DNA from 2 places in the Rhodococcus sp. NPDC058532 genome. Region 2 is predicted to be linked to the other one. Evidence: riboswitches for the same ligand, from Rfam matches in the RefSeq annotation. Region 2 holds a riboswitch; the other holds the start of a gene.
What was found. Region 2 has a riboswitch for cyclic di-AMP ahead of ACFWQG_RS18090 (transglycosylase family protein). Riboswitches for the same ligand answer to the same signal wherever they lie in the genome.
Positions count from the first base shown of each region.

Region 1: linked by a shared signal. The riboswitch ahead of ACFWQG_RS15050 (NlpC/P60 family protein) and the one ahead of ACFWQG_RS18090 (transglycosylase family protein) in region 2 are both predicted to bind cyclic di-AMP.

Region 1 is NZ_JBHXNU010000011.1:159,639-163,033, forward strand. Features, by position in the region: gene ACFWQG_RS15045 (DEDD exonuclease domain-containing protein) at 1-1,041, opposite strand, end outside; cyclic di-AMP (ydaO/yuaA leader) riboswitch at 1,500-1,663, shown strand; gene ACFWQG_RS15050 (NlpC/P60 family protein) at 1,676-2,242, shown strand; gene ACFWQG_RS15055 (NlpC/P60 family protein) at 2,455-3,395, shown strand, end outside.
Region 2 is NZ_JBHXNU010000016.1:38,778-42,172, forward strand. Features, by position in the region: gene ACFWQG_RS18085 (glycosyltransferase 87 family protein) at 1-949, shown strand, start outside; cyclic di-AMP (ydaO/yuaA leader) riboswitch at 1,100-1,285, shown strand; gene ACFWQG_RS18090 (transglycosylase family protein) at 1,290-1,922, shown strand; gene ACFWQG_RS18095 (hypothetical protein) at 1,986-2,177, opposite strand; gene ACFWQG_RS18100 (helicase-associated domain-containing protein) at 2,238-3,395, shown strand, end outside.

The DNA of each region.
Region 1 (3,395 bases), on a different contig from region 2:
GGCTGCCACGTCGGCGGCGTCGGTGCGGCTCGTGAACGGGCCGAGGGCGTCGGGTCGCGGCGTCCGCGTGATCGAGAACCGGGGAAACGGTTCCTCGGTCATGGTGATCCACCACGCGCGTTTCGGGAACTTCGAGCGGCGGTTGTAGGGCGGGGCGTGCGCGGCGAGCAGGCGCAGTTCGCGCACCGCGGCCTCAAGCCCGTGCGCGCACTCGACGTGGTCGACGCGGGTGGCGAGGGCCACCATCTCCTTCATCCGGGCACGGGTCTCGGATCCGGTGAAGTAGCCGCGGACCCGGCGCTGCAGGTTCACGGCGGTGCCGACGTAGAGGACCTCGTCGGAGGGGCCGCGGAACAGATAGACGCCGGGGGTGCGGGGCAGGTGCGCGGCGAGCCCCCGCTTGCCCCGTTGGGCCGCCGACACGTTGGGCAGGTAATCGACGAGCTCGGGATAGCTGTGCACGCCGAGGTTGCCGACCCGCTCGATCAGGGCGTGCAGAACGTCGACGGTGGCGCGGGCGTCGTCGAGGGCCCGGTGCGTGGGTCGGGTGGTGACCTGGAACAGGTCGGCAAGGGCGGACAGCTTCACCGACGGCGCCTCCTCCCTGGACAGCACCCGGCGGGCGAGCTTGACCGTGCACAGCACCTGGAACGGCGGCCAGGCGAGGTCGAGCCGCGACGCCGCGGCCTTCAGGAATCCGACGTCGAACGGTGCGTTGTGGGCGACGAGGACGGCGCCGCGGGCGAACTCGAGGAAGCTGGGCAGCGCCCGCTCGATGCGCGGGGCGTCGACGAGCATCGCGGAGGTGATGCCGGTGAGCTGGACGATGTACGGGGGCACGGTGCGACCGGGGTCGACGAGGGTGCCGAGTTCGCCGATCACCTCACCGCCGCGGATCTTGACCGCGCCGATCTCGGTGATGGCGTCCTCGCCTGCGCTGCTGCCGGTGGTCTCGAGGTCGACGACGACGAAGGTGGTGTCCCGCAGCGGGGTGTCCAGCTCGTCGAACGTCAGCTGGTGTGCGGCGTCACGGGAACTCACCTGGCCGAGGCTAGGCGGCGGCACCGACAGGCCCGCCGACACGCCGTTCCGGCCGTGTTGAGACGAGCGTCACACGGATCCGGATTTGCCGTCGGCGTCGGGTCGGCGCCGCCGTCCCGCCCGGCGGATGTCGCTACCGGGTTGCGGGCTCCATGCGGCGGGCGGCCCCGCGCCGACCGAGTGGTCGGTTGTGATCGCCCGCAGGGTACTGAACTGGACGAACGAACCGTGCTGGTGCGGGTGACGGGCGTCGTCGCCGGGTCCGCGGCAGGCGGCGGGTGAACACAGACCAGGTGGTCGTTATCGGTTTGTGATCAAGATCGGGCCGGACGGTCGGTTGGTGGGCGAAACGCGACAATTGTCCGGTTTGCTCGCCCGGTCGAATCGACAGCGGCGGGGGCCTTTCGTAATCTCGTTGAGACCTTGCGGAGTCTTGCCGCGCCACACCGGCGCAGCATCGCGAGGTACCGCCTAATCGATGGCCCGCAAGGGAATCGAATCGGGGACCCACGTTTCCACTGGGGTGAATCCCGTCGGAGCGCAGCCGCGCGCCGCCGGGTAGGGCTGATCTTCCCAGCCCGAACCCGTCAGCTAACCCGGTCGGCGGCAGAATGGAAGAAAGGCCCCTCCTTTCGTGGCAACACCGATCATCAAGGCCCGGCGCGTCGCCGTCGCAGGCATTCTCGCCGTCGGCGCGATCACCGCCTCCGCGGCGCCCGCCCTTGCCGAGCCCGTCACGGTTCCCGGCGTCGGCACCTTCGACATCCCCGGCGTTCCCGCGCAGACCATCGAGATCCCCGGGCTCCCGCAGCTCCCGGTCCTCCCCGGCGCCCCCGCGCCCGCCCCTGCCCCCATTCTCACCGCAGGCCAGAAGGCCGTCGAGGCGGCAGCCAGCAAGATTGGCTCGCCGTACGTGTGGGGTGCCGCAGGCCCGGACGCCTTCGACTGCTCCGGCCTGATCCAGTGGGCCTTCAAGCAGGCGGGCCTGAACCTGCCGCGCACCAGCTACGACCAGGCGGCAGCGGGAACGCCGGTGGCCACCAACGCGCTGCAGCCCGGTGACGTCGTGTCCTTCTACGGCGGATCGCACTCGGGGATCTACGCGGGCAACGGTGAGGTCATCCACGCCGCCACCTCCGGCACCCCGGTCAAGCGCGCCCCGATCGCCTCGATGCCGATGGACGGCGCCCGCCGCTACTGACATCGCCGCTCGCCACGCTCGGGGAAGAAGCGTGGCGGCCCAGCCGCCGACGGGCCCGTCGATCCACACCGGATCGGCGGGCCCGTCGGCGTATGCGGGGGTGGGTCACCGGCGGGCGGAATGTCCGGAACACCGGGGTGGACATCACGGCGGGCCGTTCCGTAACCTTGCCGAGACCTTTCGGTGAAGAAAAGAACAGGAGCACCCGGCACGTGGCGTCACTGAGGACGCGGTCTACCGCGATCGCAACCGGGCTGCTTTCACTCGTTCTCGTCGCGGCGGGCACCGGGCCCGCGGTGGCCGACCCCGCGATCGACAACCCGACGGCCGCGCTCGAGCGGCTCGCGGACCTGTCCCGCAAGGCCGAACAGACCACCGAGGCGATGCACAACGCGCAGATCGACCTCGACTCCAAGCTGTCCGTGCAGCGCGACGCCGAGGCCCGGCACGAGCAGGACCTGCGCCGTCTCGACGAGGCCAGGGCGACGATGGCCCGGTTCCAGCCCGCGGTGGACCGGCTCACCGTCGCCAACTATCAGGGCGGCCGCGTCAACCGGCTGTTCGCGGTGATGGTGTCGGACTCGCCGCAGCAGCTCCTCGACCAGATGTCGACGCTCAGCGTGCTCTCCGCGGACACCGCCGCGCAGGTCCGCGAGTTCACCGAGGCGAGCGACGCCGCGGTCGCCGCGGAGGAGTCGTCCCGGCAATCCGCGGACGACGCGAGGACGGCCACCGAGCACGCCCGCTCGATCAGCGACGACCTGCAGCGAACCCAGAGCGACCTGCAGGGCCAGATATCCCAGGTCACGGCCGCGTTCGCGGATCTGACCAGCGCGGAGAAGGACACCCTCGCCGGGTCCGCGTTCCCGCCCGGCTTCGACCCGTCGACGGTCCTCGCCGGCCTGGTCCCCGGCGCGAACTCCAGTGCCGTGCAGGCGGCGCTCACCCAGGTCGGCAAGCCCTACGTGTGGGGCGCGACCGGACCCGACGGCTACGACTGCTCGGGCCTGATGGTGTGGGCGTACAAGCAGATCGGCAAGGTCCTGCCCCGCTCGAGTCAGGCGCAGGCCGCGGGCGGAACCCCCGTCCGCAAGGAGAACCTGCAGCCGGGCGACCTGGTGCTCTACTACTCCGACGCCTCGCACGTGGGGAT
Region 2 (3,395 bases):
GCAGCTCGGGTACCGCGCCAACCGCACCCTGTACGTCGCCACCGGATTGCTGACCGTGGTCCTGAGCGTCATCGAGCCGGTGCGGACGACGATCTGGCTGGGTCAGGTGAACCTGCTGCTGATGCTGCTGATCGTGTGGGATCTCGGCAGGCCCGAGGGCAGCAGGCTGCGCGGCATCGGGGTGGGCATCGCGGCCGGGATCAAGCTCACGCCCGCGCTGTTCGTTGTGCATCTGCTACTCACCCGGCAGTGGCGGGCCGCGGCGACCGCGGTGGCGGGCTTCGCGGCGACGGTCGCGGTCGGGTGTGTGGTGATCTTCTCCGATTCGCGGGCCTACTGGACCGGGGTGATCTGGCATTCGACGCGGATCGGCGAGACGGCGTGGCCTGCGAATCAATCCGCCTCGGGGGTGCTGGCGCGGTGGCTGCATCTTGCCGAGCCGCCGCGGCTGCTGTGGCTCGGTGTCGCGGTCGCCCTCGCCGGACTCGGCCTTGCCGCGGCTCTCCTCGCGCACCGGCGCGGGCACGCGCTGCTCGCGGTGACGCTGTGCGGCCTGACGTCGTGCGCGGTCTCGCCGTTCTCGTGGGGGCACCACTGGGTGTGGTTCGTGCCGTTGCTGATCCTGGCGATGGATCGGGCGTTGCGCAGCGGCCGCGCGGTGGCCTGGTTGCTGCCTGCCGCGCTCGCGCTTCCGCTACTGATCTGGGCGCACGGGTTCCCGGACGGCGTGTACGGGATCGGGCTGTTCATGGTGCCTGTGCCCGCGGCGCTGGCACCGATCTTCGCCGCGGTGTACCCGTTGCTGTTCGTGGTGATCGCTGCGACCACCCTGGTCGCGTTGGCGCGGACCGGCCCCGCGGCGGGTCCGAAAACACCAGCGGAGCCATGTGATCTGCCTCACATAACGGTTGGGTCACAGCCGGGTCTCGACCGAGCCGCAACCAGCTGACCTGCACAGACGCCGGTGCGGTCGGCCGAAACCGCGGGAAACACGCCGTTCCCGTAGGAGATGACTCACCGCGATCGGCCACGTACGGTCGTCACCGGTCGGTGTTCCGGCCAGTCCGAACCGCCGCGCCAAACCTTGTCCCGCGGAACGGATTCCCACAGATCAACCCAGGGACAAGGACGGGGGACCCACGTCCCCAGTGGACACCGGGAGGCATGCACCAGGCCTCCCTTGGGGTGAAGCCGCTGTTTGCGCCGGTCACGGAGCGAACACGGCCGGGCGACCTCTCAGCCCGAACCCGACAGCTGACCTCGCAGGCGCGTGCGGAGAGGAAAACCCCATGAGTGCTGGACGCCATCGCAAGCCCACGAACACCCGCAAGACGGCAGCCAAGGTCGTCGTCACCACCGCAGTCTTCGGCGCTGCCGGCGCGGCCTTCGCGGCCCCCGCAAGCGCTGCCCCCGACTCCGACTGGGACCGTCTCGCGCAGTGCGAGGCAGGCGGCAACTGGTCGATCAACACCGGCAACGGCTACCACGGCGGGCTGCAGTTCTCCCCCAGCACGTGGACCTCCCACGGCGGCGGCGAGTACGCGGCCACCGCCAACCAGGCCAGCCGCGAGCAGCAGATCGCCGTCGCCGAGAAGGTCCTCGCCTCGCAGGGGTGGGGCGCCTGGCCGTCCTGCTCGTCCAGCCTCGGGCTGGCCAGCGCGCCGACGCAGCGCAGCGCTCCGGCCGCCGCGGCCGAGACCCCCGCGCCGGCGCCCGCCGCGGAGGCCCCCGACGTCACCAGCATCCCCACCACCGACGGCACCGCCGATGTGTTCGACCGGCTCGACAGCACCCTGCAGGCCGTGAAGGCCCGGGGCATCGCCGTCGACCCGCAGGTCGAGTCCCTGTACGAGCAGGCGAAGCTCAACCCGCAGGTCATCGACTTCCTCAAGACCTACGCGCCGCTGGTCGCACAGCGCTAGCCAGTGCACGAGAAAGGCCCCGCACCAAACCGGTGCGGGGCCTTTCTGCTGCTCGCCTTGGCGTCAGCGGTTGATGACGGTGACGGGATGGACGTAGGGCAGCTCGGACACCGGCCGCGGGAACTCGGTCTCCTCACCGAACGGGGAGAGCCCACCGGACCGCGTCGACGAGAGCTCGGTGACCGCGTGGTCGCCCTCCTTGACGTGCTCCGGCCAGCCGTTGTCGACGTATCGCTTGCTCGCATTGTTAGCCACGAGGCCATTTTGACATCGACCTCGTATCCCGTACAGCCCAGGTCACTAATGTTGGATGCGATGACCGACACCGACGCCGCCCCCGACAGCCTCGCGTCCTGGCTCGCCACCCGCACCGACGCCGAGCTGGCAGACCTGCTGCGGCTGCGCCCCGACCTGGCCGTCCCGCCCCCGTCGACCCTGACGGTGCTGGCGTCCCGGGCGGAGCAGCGCGTCTCGGTGCTTCGCGTCGCCGACGACCTCGACGTGCTCGAACTCACCCTGCTCGGGTTGCTCGGCCGCGACGGCGCGACGGCGGCCGGGGTGCGGCGGGACCAGCTCGCGGACGCGGTGGCCGGGCGGGCACCCGCCCGGGCCGTTGACCGTGCCCTTGCCGCGCTGCGGCAGCGGGCCCTGGTGTGGGGGACGACGGTGTTGCGGGTGACCCCGGCGGCCGTCGAGGCCCTCTCGTGGCGGCTGGACCCGGCAACGACGGCCCTGACACCCGACCAGATCACCGCCGCGCTCGACGCGCTGACCGCGGACGAGCGACGACTGCTGGACACCCTCGCGCACAGTTCCCCGGTCGGCCGGACCCGTGACGCCGCGCCGGGCACCCCACCGGATCGGCCCGTGCAGCGGCTGCTCGCGGCGGGCCTACTGTCCTGGCGGGACGAGCAGACCGTCGAACTGCCCGTCCAGGTGGGGCAGGCGTTGCGCGGCGAGACCATCACCGACCCGACCACGCTGACCCCGCCGACGATCCGCGGCAGCAAACACCGGATCGCCGAGGTAAACGCCGCGGCCGCGGGCGAGGCGCTGGAACTGCTCCGGCACTGCGAGCGCCTCCTCGTTGCGCTCGGCGACCACCCCGCGCCCAGCCTCCGGGCCGGCGGACTCGGCGTCCGGGAGATCCGCAGGCTGGCCAAGATCGTCGGCGTCGACGAGTCGCGGCTCGCGCTGCTGCTTGAGTTGCAGGCCGGGGCGGGCCTGATCTCCAGCGGTCTCCCCGACCCGCCGCCCGCCGCCGACACCGGCGAGGACTACTGGGCGCCGACCGCGGCCGCGGACGGCTGGCTCGACGCGGCCGCGGCGCATCGGTGGCAACTGCTCGCGCAGGTGTGGCTGAACCTGCAGCGCCTGCCGTGGCTGGTGGGGTTGCGGGACCCGAATGACAAGCCGATCGCGGCGCTGTCCGACGAGGCGCGCGCGTCGGCGGCGCCCCGCGAACGCCGATTC